DNA from 2 places in the Hydrogenophaga soli genome. Region 2 is predicted to be linked to the other one. Evidence: riboswitches for the same ligand, from Rfam matches in the RefSeq annotation. Region 2 holds a riboswitch; the other holds the start of a gene.
What was found. Region 2 has a riboswitch for thiamine pyrophosphate ahead of thiC (phosphomethylpyrimidine synthase ThiC). Riboswitches for the same ligand answer to the same signal wherever they lie in the genome.
Positions count from the first base shown of each region.

Region 1: linked by a shared signal. The riboswitch ahead of thiM (hydroxyethylthiazole kinase) and the one ahead of thiC (phosphomethylpyrimidine synthase ThiC) in region 2 are both predicted to bind thiamine pyrophosphate.

Region 1 covers NZ_BAAHAK010000005.1:263,303-269,431, forward strand. The annotation lists gene ACYVB7_RS11410 (diguanylate cyclase domain-containing protein) at 1-304, shown strand, start outside; gene ACYVB7_RS11415 (IclR family transcriptional regulator) at 349-1,092, opposite strand; gene ACYVB7_RS11420 (hydroxymethylglutaryl-CoA lyase) at 1,173-2,105, shown strand; gene ACYVB7_RS11425 (CaiB/BaiF CoA transferase family protein) at 2,102-3,325, shown strand; TPP riboswitch at 3,391-3,499, shown strand; gene thiM (hydroxyethylthiazole kinase) at 3,565-4,413, shown strand; gene thiE (thiamine phosphate synthase) at 4,421-5,098, shown strand; gene thiD (bifunctional hydroxymethylpyrimidine kinase/phosphomethylpyrimidine kinase) at 5,095-5,964, shown strand; gene ACYVB7_RS11445 (purine-cytosine permease family protein) at 5,969-6,129, shown strand, end outside.
Region 2 covers NZ_BAAHAK010000003.1:94,816-100,944, forward strand. The annotation lists gene ACYVB7_RS06275 (Ig-like domain-containing protein) at 1-1,200, shown strand, start outside; gene ACYVB7_RS06280 (methyl-accepting chemotaxis protein) at 1,223-2,815, opposite strand; gene ACYVB7_RS06285 (EAL domain-containing protein) at 2,870-3,304, opposite strand; gene ACYVB7_RS06290 (hypothetical protein) at 3,336-4,133, shown strand; TPP riboswitch at 4,156-4,281, shown strand; gene thiC (phosphomethylpyrimidine synthase ThiC) at 4,388-6,129, shown strand, end outside.

The DNA.
Region 1 (6,129 bases), on a different contig from region 2:
CTGCCGCATTGGCGGTGACGAGTTCGCGGTGATCCTCGAAAACATCCACGACCTGGCGTTTGTGTCCTCCCTGGCCGAGAAGATGGTGGTGGCAGCCACCGAAACGGTGCTGCTGCGGGGGCACAGCATCGGGGTGGGGGCCAGCATCGGCATCAGCGTCTGTCCTGACCATGCCACCACCATGTCCGACCTGCTGCGCTGTGCCGACCAGGCCATGTACCAGGCCAAAGCGCAGGGACGCGGCCAATACTGCGTGTATGGCGGCCCTGCCGTTCCTGCTGGGGCGAACATGGCCGCCCACTGAAGACCTTAAGGTTTTTTGGCCTCCCGCGCTTTCATTGCTTGGTCTTATTGCTCTGATTTTTGATATTCCGCAGGCACCACGCCACCCAGCTGGTGCGTGAGCTGCGTGGCGGCTTGGCGCAACGCGTCCACCTGCGAGGGCTGCATGCGCGGCTCGGGCACCGTGAGGGTGAGCGCCCCCACCAGCTGCCCCCCCGCGTCCCACACCGGAGCCGAAATGCCCACCAGCCCGGGCACGCGGTCACCTGTCAACACCAGGTGGCCCTGGCGGCGGATCTGGTCGTACAAATGCCCCGCCGCCCCTGAAAACGCCAGCAGCACCCGCCCCCCGGCACCACGGTCCAGCGGCAGCACGTCGCCCGCGCGGACGTGGTCACGCAGCAGCTGGGGCGAATCCACCCGGTACAGCACCAGCCGCTGATCGCCCTGGCGCACGTGCAGCGCCACGCTTTCCTGGGTGCGTTCCACCAGCGCCCGCATGACGGGCAAGGCCACCGCCTCCAACGAAAACGAGGCGGTGTACAGCGCCGCCAACCGAGCCACCTCGGCCCCCAAGGCCCAGCGCCCATCCGCCGTGCGCTGCACCAAACGCCCGTGCGCCAGCGACGCCAGCAGGCGCAGGGCCGTGCTTTTGTGCAAGCGGGTGCGCTGCGCCAGTTCGGTGACGGACAGAGCGGCATCCCCCAGGCGGAACGCCGCCAGCAGGCTGACGGCACGGTCCACCGCCGCCGCGCCCCCCGGGCTGGCGTGTTCGTCGGCCACCGACGTTTGGGCTGATTTTTTGGGCATGGCAGGGTTTGACGACGACACCCCAACCGCCTTACGATTGAGTCATCTTACAGAATTGAGTTCCATCTTACAGAACAACCATGACTTTGCACACCCCCACAGCCCCGGTGCGCATCAGCGAAGTGGGCCCGCGCGACGGGCTGCAGAGCATCTCCACGGCCATGCCCACCGCCCACAAACTCGCTTGGATCGACGCCTTGCACGCCGCGGGCCTGCGGGAAATCGAGGTGGGCTCCTTCGTCCCGGCCCAGCTTCTACCCCAGATGGCCGACACGGCAGACGTGGTGCGCCACGCCCTCACCCTGCCCGGCCTGACCGTGATGGCCCTGGTGCCCAACCTGCGCGGGGCCCAGGCCGCCTTGGCCGCCGGGGTGCACAAGCTCACCCTGCCGGTGTCGGCCAGTGCGGCCCACTCGCTGGCCAACGTGCGCAAAACCGTGGCCGACATGGTGGCCGAGGTGGCCCGGGTGGTGGCCTGGTGCCGCGAACAGGCCCCGCAGGTGCAGGTGGAAGTGGGCATTTCCACCGCCTTTGGCTGCACCTTGCAAGGGGCGGTGCCCGAGGACGACGTGGTGCGCCTGGCCGCAGCCCTGGCCCAAGCCGGGGTGCACGAAGTGGGCCTGTCCGACACCACCGGCATGGCCAACCCGGCGCAAGTGCGCCGCCTGTTCCAGCGGGTGCGGGCGGAAATCGGCCCCCTCACCGGGGCGGCCCACATGCACAACACCCGGGGGCTGGGCCTGGCCAACTGCCTGGCCGCCCACGACGTGGGGGTGCACACCTTCGACGCCTCGCTGGGCGGGCTGGGCGGCTGCCCCTACGCCCCCGGCGCCAGCGGCAACGTGGTGACCGAAGACCTGGTGTTCATGTTCGAGTCCATGGGCATCCCCACCGGGGTGGACCTGCCCCAACTGCTGCTGGCCCGCATGCCCCTGCAAGCCGGACTGCCCGGCGAGCCGCTGTACGGCATGACGCCCGAGGCCGGGCTGCCCCCACACTGGAGACCCGCTTGAACGCCCCCACCCCAACACCCCACGCGCCATCGGCAGCCAACGCCCCCACCCTGCCCTATGCGGGCATCCGGGTGGTGGAGTTCACCCACATGGTCATGGGCCCCACCTGCGGCATGGTGCTGGCCGACCTGGGGGCCGAGGTCATCAAGGTCGAGCCGGTGGGCCACGGACGGCATGGTGACGCCACGCGCGAGCTGCTGGGTTCGGGCGCGGGCTTCTTCCCCATGTTCAACCGCAACAAGAAAAGCGTGGCGCTGGACCTACAAACCCCACAGGGCAAGGAGGCCGCGCTGCGCCTGATCGCCACCGCCGACGTGGTGAGCGAGAACTTCAAGCCCGGCACCATGGCCAAGCTGGGGCTGGACCACGCCACGCTCAAGGCCCTCAACCCGCGGCTGATCTACGTCAGCCACAAGGGTTTTCTGCCCGGCCCCTACGAGCACCGCACCGCGCTGGACGAGGTGGTGCAGATGATGGGCGGCCTGGCCTACATGACCGGCCGCCCTGGCGACCCGCTGCGGGCGGGCACCAGCGTGAACGACATCATGGGCGGCCTGTTCGGGGCGCTGGGCGCCATGGCGGCACTGGCCCAGCGCGACAAGACCGGCCTGGGCCAGGAGGTGCAAAGCGCCCTGTTCGAAAACAACGTGTTCCTGGTGGCGCAGCACATGATGCAGTACGCCGTCACCGGCCAACCCGCAGCCCCCATGCCGGCACGCATTTCGGCCTGGGCCATCTACGACGTGTTCCAGGTGAAGGATGGCGAACAGATCTTCCTGGCCGTGGTCAGCAACGCGGCCTGGGACGTGTTCTGCCAGGCCTTCGGGTTTGACGACCTGCACAGCGACCCGCAACTGCAAACCAACAACGACCGCGTGCGCGCCCGCGCCTGGATGATGCCGCTGCTGCGCGAGCGCATGGCCTCCTTCAGCGCCGCCCACATCGCCAGCGTGTTCGAACAGCACGGTCTGCCTTTTGCGCCCATCACCCAGCCCCACGAGCTGTTCGACGACCCGCACCTACAGGCCACGGGCGGCCTGGCCCCCATCACCCTGCCCGATGGCCGCCCGTCTCAGGTGGTGCTGATGCCGCTGACGCTGGACGGCCAGCGCCCCGGCGTGCGCCTGTCGCCCCCGAAGTTGGGCGAACACACCGCCGAGGTGCTGCGCGAACTGGGCTACGACGACGCGGCCATTGAGGCCTTTCTGGCCGTGGGTTGATCACCCCCACGGCCACCCGCGCCGCGCCCGGCCTCATTACAATCCGTCGCGCACGGCCCGCCGCCGTGCACCGCTGGGGGTGTTGACCCCGGTCCCAGACCGGAGGCCGACTGAGAAAGTCCCTTTGAACCTGATTGAGGTAATCCTCGCGCAGGGAAGCTGACCAGCCCATTGCCGACCCGGCCCCGTCGGCGCACGGCCACGTCCTGCCCCCTGCCATTCCGTCTTGAAAGCACGCAATGGCCCAGTCCCAACCCTGTTCCGTCTCCGCCAACGACCTGTGGACCGACATCGAAGCGGTCCGCGCCCAAGCCCCCCTGGTGCACAGCATCACCAACTTCGTGGTCATGGCGTTCAACGCCAACGTGCTGCTGGCCGCCGGGGCCTCGCCCGTGATGGCCCATGCCCATGAGGAAGTGGCGGCCATGGCGGGCATTGCCCAGTCGCTGGCGCTCAACATCGGCACGCTGGACCCGTATTGGGTGCAGAGCATGACGCTGGCCCTCCAGACCGCCAACGCCCGGGGCATTCCCGTGGTGCTGGACCCGGTGGGCGCGGGGGCCACGCCCTACCGCAACCAGACGCTGGAGGCCCTGCTGACCGCGGGCACACCCACAGTGATCCGGGGCAATGGCTCGGAAATCATGAGCACCGCCGGGGCCGCCATCCAGACCAAAGGGGTGGACAGCAGCGCCGCCGCCAGCGACGCCCTGGGAGCCGCCCGCGCCCTGGCCGAGCGCACCGGGGGCACGGTGTGTGTGAGTGGTGAGACCGACCACATCCTGGACGCCGCCGGACGTCACGCCACGCTGCACAACGGCCATGTGTGGATGACCCGCATCACCGGCGTGGGCTGCTCGCTCACCGCCCTGGTGGGCGCGTTCTGCGCCGTGCAGCCCGACGCCTGGCGCGCCACCCTGGCCGCCGCCGCGCTGATGAGCGTGGCCGGTGAACTGGCCGCCGAACAGGCCCAGGCCCAGGGCCGCGGCGTGGGCACCATGGCCGCGCTGCTGATCGACGGGCTGCAACTGCTCACCCAGGAAGAGTTCCTGTCCCGTGTGCGCCTGAACACGGTCCCCCTGGCCTGAACACCCCATGACCGCCTGGACCCCGCCCGCCCTGCGCCGGGCGTTGCGCGTGTATTTGGTGACCGACCACGGCCTCACCCTCGGACGCCCGCTGGAACAGGTGGTGCACGCCGCCGTGCGCGGCGGGGCCACCTGTGTGCAACTGCGCGAAAAACACCTGCCCACCCGCGACTTTGTGGCCCGCGCACGCGCCCTGAAGGCGCTGCTGGGCCCGCTGGGGGTGCCCCTGGTCATCAACGACCGGGTGGACGTGGCCCTGGCCTGCAACGCCGACGGCGTGCACCTGGGCCAGAGCGACATGGACGTGGAAGACGCCCGCCGCCTGCTGCCGCCACAGGTCTTCATCGGCTGGTCGGTGGAAACCCCGGCCGACGTGGCCCGCGCCGCCCGCCTGCCCGTGGACTGCCTGGGCGTGAGCCCGGTGTTTGCCACCCCCACCAAGACCGACACCCACACCCCCTGGGGGCTGGACGGGCTGCGCCAGGTGCGCACCGCCACCGCCCTGCCACTGGTGGCCATTGGCGGCATCCACGCGGGCAATGCCACCGCGGTGTTGCGCCACGGGGCCGACGGCCTGGCCGTGGTCAGCGCCCTCTGCTCGGCCCCCGACCCGCAGGCCGCCGCGGCTGAACTGGCGGCGCTCTGTGCAGCCCACTTTGCGTCCCCGTTCAAGGACACCCCATGACCCCGCCCCCCTTCACCCACCGCTACCCGCGTGTGCTGTCCATCGCCGGATCGGACAGCGGCGGTGGTGCCGGCATCCAGGCCGACCTGAAAACCTTTGCCGCCCTGGGCTGCTTTGGCATGACCGCCATCACCGCCCTCACGGCCCAGAACACCACCGGCGTGCGCGCCATCCACGGCGTGCCGCCCCAGATGCTGCGCGACCAGATCGACGCCGTGGTGGAAGACATCGGCACCGACGCCGTGAAGATCGGCATGCTGCACGCCCCCGACATCGTGCACACCGTGGCCCAGGCCATCGACCACCACCGGCTGGCCCAGGTGGTGCTGGACCCGGTGATGATCGCCACCAGCGGCGCGGTGCTGATCGCCCAGGACGCCGTGCAGGCCCTGGTGCAGCAGCTGTTCCCGCGCGCGGTGCTGGTCACCCCCAACCTGGACGAAGCAGGCTTTCTGGTGGGGCGCACGCTGTCCACCGAGGCCGACATGCAGGCCGCCGCCCACGAGCTGCTGGCCCGGGGTGCCCGGGCCGTGCTCGTCAAAGGCGGGCACCTGGCGGGCGACCAGGTCAGCGACCTGTTCCAGACCGCTGAAGGCGAGGCACCCGGCCAAAGCTTCTGGCTGCATGCCCCGCGCATTGCCACCGCCAACACCCACGGCACGGGGTGCACCCTCTCCTCGGCCATTGCCGCCCACCTGGCGCTGGGGCATGAGCTGCCGCAAGCCGTCCGGCTGGCCCATGCCTATGTGCGCCAGGCCCTGCAGGCCGGTGCCCCGGTGCGCACCGGCAAAGGCAGCGGCCCGCTGAACCACAGCGCCGCACCCGTGGCCATGCAAACCATCCCCCTGCCCTCTTCCAATGCCTGAACCCATGCCTCAGAACCACTCCCCCTCCGTTGCCTTGCAACCCGTGCCCGCCGACCAGCGGGTGTTTTCTGGCTGGTCTCATGCCTCGCTGTGGTTCAGCCTGGGCGTGGGCCTGCTGGTGATGCAGGTGGGCGCTTACCTGGTGCCCGCCGTGGGCACGCGCGA
Region 2 (6,129 bases):
AATGGCGGCAACCTGACCTTCGGCAACTTCCTGGACAACATTTCCGTTCGCCTGACGCCGTTCATCGAGTTGTCGTCGGGCACGGCAGACAACGTCCTGGCCAGTGAGTCGGCTGGTGCGCTGAGCCTGGGGATCAAGGTGTCGGGCGACTTTCCCAGCGCCCAAACCGTGTCCGTCAGTGTCACAGGTGGCACCGCCACACTGGGCTCCGACTTCACCACGCCCAACGGGCTCGCAACCTTCAACGTGACCATTCCCGCGGGAAGCTACGACGGCACCACCTCCATTCCGCTGGGCATCACGGTGCTCGACGATGGCCTGCTTGAAGGCAGCGAAACCGTTCAACTGACCGTCAACCCCAACCCCGGCGCGTTCCAGATCCAGTCCACCAGCGTGTGCGGTGGTGCCCAAAACGCCAACATCACCTTCACCATCCAGGACAACGACAGCCTGGCCGCTCCCCAGGCATCCAACGACGCAGCCACCACCAACTTCAACACCGCCATCACCTTGTCCGTGTGGTCCAACGACACCGCCCCCTCGGGCAGCACCCTGAGCGGCAACACGGTGGACCTGGACCCCGCCACTCCGGGGGTGCAAACCACCACCACGGTGGCGGGTCAAGGCACCTTCACCTCCAACAACAACGGAACCGTCACGTTCTCACCTGTGGCCGGATTCGTCGGCACGGTGAGCGTGCCTTACACCATTTCGGATTCGCTCAACCGCGTGAGCAACCAGGCCACCATCAGCGTCACGGTGCGCAACCTGGCGTCCAGCAGCGTGCCAGTGGCCAACAACGACACGGCCTCCACGGCCCCCGTCACCCCCGTCAACATCAGCGTGCTGAACAACGATGTGCCCGGCACCGGCAACACCCTGACGGTGGGCACCGTCACGCTGGCCAACACCATCGCCGGTCAGGGCACGTGGTCGGTGAACGCCGCCACGGGCGTGGTGACCTTCACCCCGGCGGCAGGTTTCACCGGCACGGCCACCGCCACCTACACAGTGTCTGACTCCGGGCCCGGCGTCAGCAACTCGGCCACCATTTCGGTCACCGTGCCCAGCGCGGCCAGCGGGTCGGTGTCGGGTGTGCCCACCCTGACCCAATGGGCGCTGATGCTGGTTACCGCCTTGCTGGCGCTGACCACGGTGCCTCACCTGCGTCGCACGGCCAGCACACGCCGACAGCCCTGAGGTTGAGCAGGGTCGTTGCAGCTCAGGTCCGGTGGCTGAGCCGCAAAGGGGCTCCGGCGAGCGATACCCCTTCATTCACCCGAAACACGCTGACCGCCTGAACCAGTGTTTGGGCTTGTTGTTTCAGACTGGCCGCTGCGGCGGCGCTCTCTTCCACCAGCGCGGCGTTCTGCTGCGTCACCTGGTCGAGCTGGCTGACGGCGTTGCCCACGGCGGCCACACCATCGCTTTGTTCGGTGCTGGCACTGGCAATCTCTCCCATGATGCTGGTCACGCGCTGAATGGCCTGCACGATTTCCTCCATGGTGTGACCGGCCTTGTCGGCCAGGGCCGAGCCCTGCCCCACCCGCTCCACGCTGGTGGTGATGAGGTCCTTGATTTCCTTGGCCGCCTGGGCACTGCGCTGGGCCAGGGTGCGCACCTCGCCCGCCACCACGGCAAAACCGCGACCGGCCTCGCCCGCGCGTGCGGCTTCCACCGCGGCGTTGAGGGCCAGGATGTTGGTCTGGAAGGCAATGCCGTCGATGACCGTGATGATGTCGGCAATCTTGCGGGAAGCCTCGTCAATGCCCTTCATGGTCTGAACCACCTGCCCCACCACATCGCCCCCGTGAGACGCCACCGTGGATGCTTGCTGGGCCAGTTGATCGGCCTGACGGGCATTCTGGGCGTTTTGCTTGACGGTGGAACCCAGCTCTTCCATGGTGGCCGCGGTTTCCTCCAGTGACGAGGCCTGTTCTTCGGTGCGCTGGCTGAGATCGGCGTTGCCGGTGGCAATCTGATCAGACCCCGTGGCAATGGAGTCGCTGGCGCCGCGCACCGTGGCCACGATGCCAGTGAGGTTGCGGGTCATCTTCTCCATGGCCCGCAGCAGGGTGCCCATTTCATCCCCCCGGTTGGCCTGGATGCTCACCGTCAGGTCGCCCTCGGCCACGCGCTCGGCCACGTTGACGGCCTGTTCCAACGGCGCACTGATGGAGCGGATGATCCATGTCGCCATGACCAGTGCCAGCACCACGGCCACCAGGGTCACGCCCCCCATGACGGTCAACGCGGTCTGGTAGGTCCGGCCCGCGCTTTTGCTGGATGCCGCCCCGCCCTTGACGTTCTCGTCCACGTCCTTCTGCAGCAATTCCCCCGCGTGGTGGAACACCTTGGCCGCCTCACCTTCCAGCAAGGCCTTGGCCTCGTCATTCTTGTTCTGGCGGGAAAGCTCGACCACCTTGCCGTGGATTTCGAGGTAACGCTTCCATTCGGCCTCGAAACTGTCCCAAATTGCTTTTTCCTCGGGGCTGGAAATCAACGAGACGTAGGCGTTGCGTTGCTGATTGAAGTCAGCCAACTCTGCATTCAGCTTGGCCTCGATCTGGCTCATGGCTTTGTCATCGGTGTTGAGCACATGCTGAAACTCCGTCAAACGGAAGTCGCTGGCCTTGGTGTTCATCGTGCTCAGGTGCTGAATGCTGGGCATCCAGTTGTCCGACAGGTCCAGCGAGGCCGCTCGCAAACCCTGCATCTGCAAGGTGGCGCTGGCCACCAGCACCAGCAACAGCGCCACCATGGCCCCAAAACTCAGTTTGAGCCGGGCGGAAATCGTGATGTTCTGAACGTTCATGGTTGTCGTCTCCTGAAGAAGCCCTTTGTTCTGTTCCGATCACTGCGGGGCACTTTACGCCGAAGAGGCTTTAAGCAGGTATTCATCAACCTGCTTGACATCCATCGGGCGGCCCCAGAAGTAGCCTTGGGCCTCGTCACAGCCCAAATCACGCAGCTGCTGGCTGGTGTTTTCGTCCTCCACCCCCTCGGCAATGGTGACCAAGCCCAGAGAATGCGCCATCTGGATGATGGCCTGCACGATGACGGCATCGTCCGGGTTGTCCCGCAAATCGCGGACAAACGACTGGTCGATCTTGAGCCGATCCACCTTGAAGCGCTTGAGGTAGGCCAGGCTGGAGTACCCGGTGCCAAAGTCGTCGATGGACAGGCGCACCCCCATGGCCTTGAGCCCGTTGAGCGTGGTCAGGGCGTGTTCCGGGTCTTCGATCAACAGCGACTCGGTCAGCTCCAGACGAGTCGGAAAGCCCGTAAAAACGTGCCCTATCATCCAATTTTGGCTTTACTTTGGGAGGAACGACATGTCTTCAGCCAGCGACGCCACATCCCGTTGGTGGGAGTTCTATGTCGTGCGCTACGGTATGGGCACCGTTGTGGGCGCAGTCATCGTTTTCATGTTGTGCAAGCTCAGCCCAACATTGGCTCCAATGCTGTTCCAAGCAGGCAAGGAAACTAACCCCACACTGGACAGCGCCACCTTGGTTTTGCTGGGTGTCTACGGCCTTGCGTACTGCTACTTGGCCAGTGCACCAATCCTGGTTTTTCATGCCGCACGTCATCAGATGTTCGTTGAGCTCCCCTCGAAAGACAGGACACTCAGGTTGCTTGTCTTGACACTGGCATCAGCGATTGCAGTATGTGTGTTCCCCCAACCGACATCTGTGGAGACAAACACGCAATGGTTGCTGAAATTGGCCATTGGCATCGGCTCGATGGTGATGCTTGTGCAGTGGCATGACGTGGTGTCACTGCTTCGCAAAGACGGAGCCCAAAAGAACTTCGATTTCTACAAAACACTCACCCTGCAGCGCAACGCGGAGAAAACCAGCATCGTCGAGTCGTATCGGCACTTGCGCGAGCATGGGAACTCATTCTTGATTGTGGTTTTTGAACTCTTGCTGGCGTTCGTCATGTTTGCCATCAGTCGCGCTTATGGGCACATGACGGGTCTCTATCTGCTGACCACCGTGTTCTTGTGGGTTCTCCCGGCTGCGCTCATTTGGTTTGTGGGTTCCAAGCTTGAACACTTGTTTGCCCATTCCCCAACAGCGGCCATCCAAACCCCAGCAAGCCCCTCGCAGCCCCAGTCGGGGACGTAAGGACCGTCCCGGCGCTACAATCCCGCCCGCTCCGGGGTGCAACCCGCCGCGTGCCACCCGCACCGGCCCCAGTTGCTGAGATGGTCAGACCCAAACCCGTGAACTTGAACCGGTTCGTACCGGCGTAAGAAGAGCCCGATCCGCGCGTTGCCCCCACCGGGGTGGCGCACCACCCCCCGTTCATGGGGTGCGGATCTGCCCATCCTTTCGGAGCACCCTGCCACCCCGGCTGCCCCACCGCAAAGGATGCCCGCATGAACGCCCCCGACAAACTCGCCCAGCTGCTGTCGCTCACCCGTGAGCCCTTTCCCGCCTCCACCAAGGTGCACGAAGCGGGGCGCATCCACCCCGGCATCCGCGTGCCCCTGCGCGAAGTGCGTCTGACCAACGGCGACACCGTCAGCCTGTACGACACCAGCGGCCCCTACACCGACCCCAGCGCCACCATCGACGTGCGCCGCGGCCTGCCCGACCTGCGCGGCCCCTGGCTCGACGCCCGCGCCGACACCGAAACCTACGAGGGCCGCGCTGCCCAAGCCCTGGACGACGGCCACCGCCGTGGTGGCGACAGCACCGATCCCGAGGTGCAACGCATCGAACAGCTGCGGGCCGAAGCCGCCGCGCTGCAACGCGCCCCGCGCCGGGCCAAATCCGGTGCCAACGTGACCCAGATGCACTACGCCCGCAAGGGCATCGTCACCCCCGAGATGGAATACGTGGCCATCCGCGAAAACGCCCGCGCCGCCGCCTGGACCGACACCTACCTGAACAACGCCGACGGCGACCCCAGCCGCCACCAGCGCCTGCAAGGCAACCCCATGGGCGCACTGCTGCCCCGGGTGATGACGCCTGAATTTGTGCGTGACGAAGTGGCCCGGGGCCGCGCCATCATCCCCGCCAACATCAACCACACCGAGCTGGAGCCCAGCGCCATCGGGCGCAACTTCCGCGTCAAGGTCAACGCCAACATCGGCAACTCGGCCGTGACCAGCAGCATTGAAGAAGAGGTGGAAAAACTGGTGTGGGCCATCCGCTGGGGGGCCGACAACGTGATGGACCTGTCCACCGGCAAGAACATCCACACCACCCGCGACTGGATCGTGCGCAACAGCCCCGTGCCCATCGGCACCGTGCCCATCTACCAGGCGCTGGAAAAGGTGGGCGGCGTGGCCGAAGACCTCACCTGGGCCATCTTCCGCGACACCCTCATCGAACAGGCCGAGCAGGGTGTGGATTACTTCACCATCCACGCCGGACTGCGCCTGGCCCACGTGCCGCTGACGGCGCGGCGGCGCACCGGCATCGTCAGCCGCGGCGGCAGCATCATGGCCAAGTGGTGCATCGCCCACCACCGCGAGAGCTTTCTGTACGAGCACTTCGAAGACATCTGCGACATCATGAAGGCCTACGACGTGTCCTTCAGCCTGGGCGACGGCCTGCGCCCCGGCAGCGGGGCCGACGCCAACGACGAAGCCCAGTTTGCCGAGCTGCACACCCTGGGCGAGCTGACCCAGGTGGCCTGGAAGCACGACGTGCAGACCATGATCGAAGGCCCCGGCCACGTGCCCATGCACCTCATCCAGGCCAACATGGACGAGCAGCTGCGCCACTGCCACGAAGCGCCGTTCTACACCCTGGGCCCGCTGACCATCGACATCGCCCCCGGGCACGACCACATTGCCAGTGCCATCGGCGCGGCCATGATCGGCTGGATGGGCACGGCCATGCTGTGTTACGTCACGCCCAAGGAGCACCTGGGCCTGCCCAACCGCGACGACGTGAAGGCCGGGCTGATCGCCTACAAGATTGCCGCCCACGCCGCCGATGTGGCCAAGGGCCACCCCAGCGCCCGGGCGCGGGACGAAGCCATCAGCCAGGCGCGGTTCGAGTTCCGCTGGGAAGACCAGTTCAACCTGGGCCTGGACCCCGACACCGCCCGCGAATTCCACGACGAAACCCTGCCCAAGGACAGCGCCAAGACCGCCCACTTCTGCTC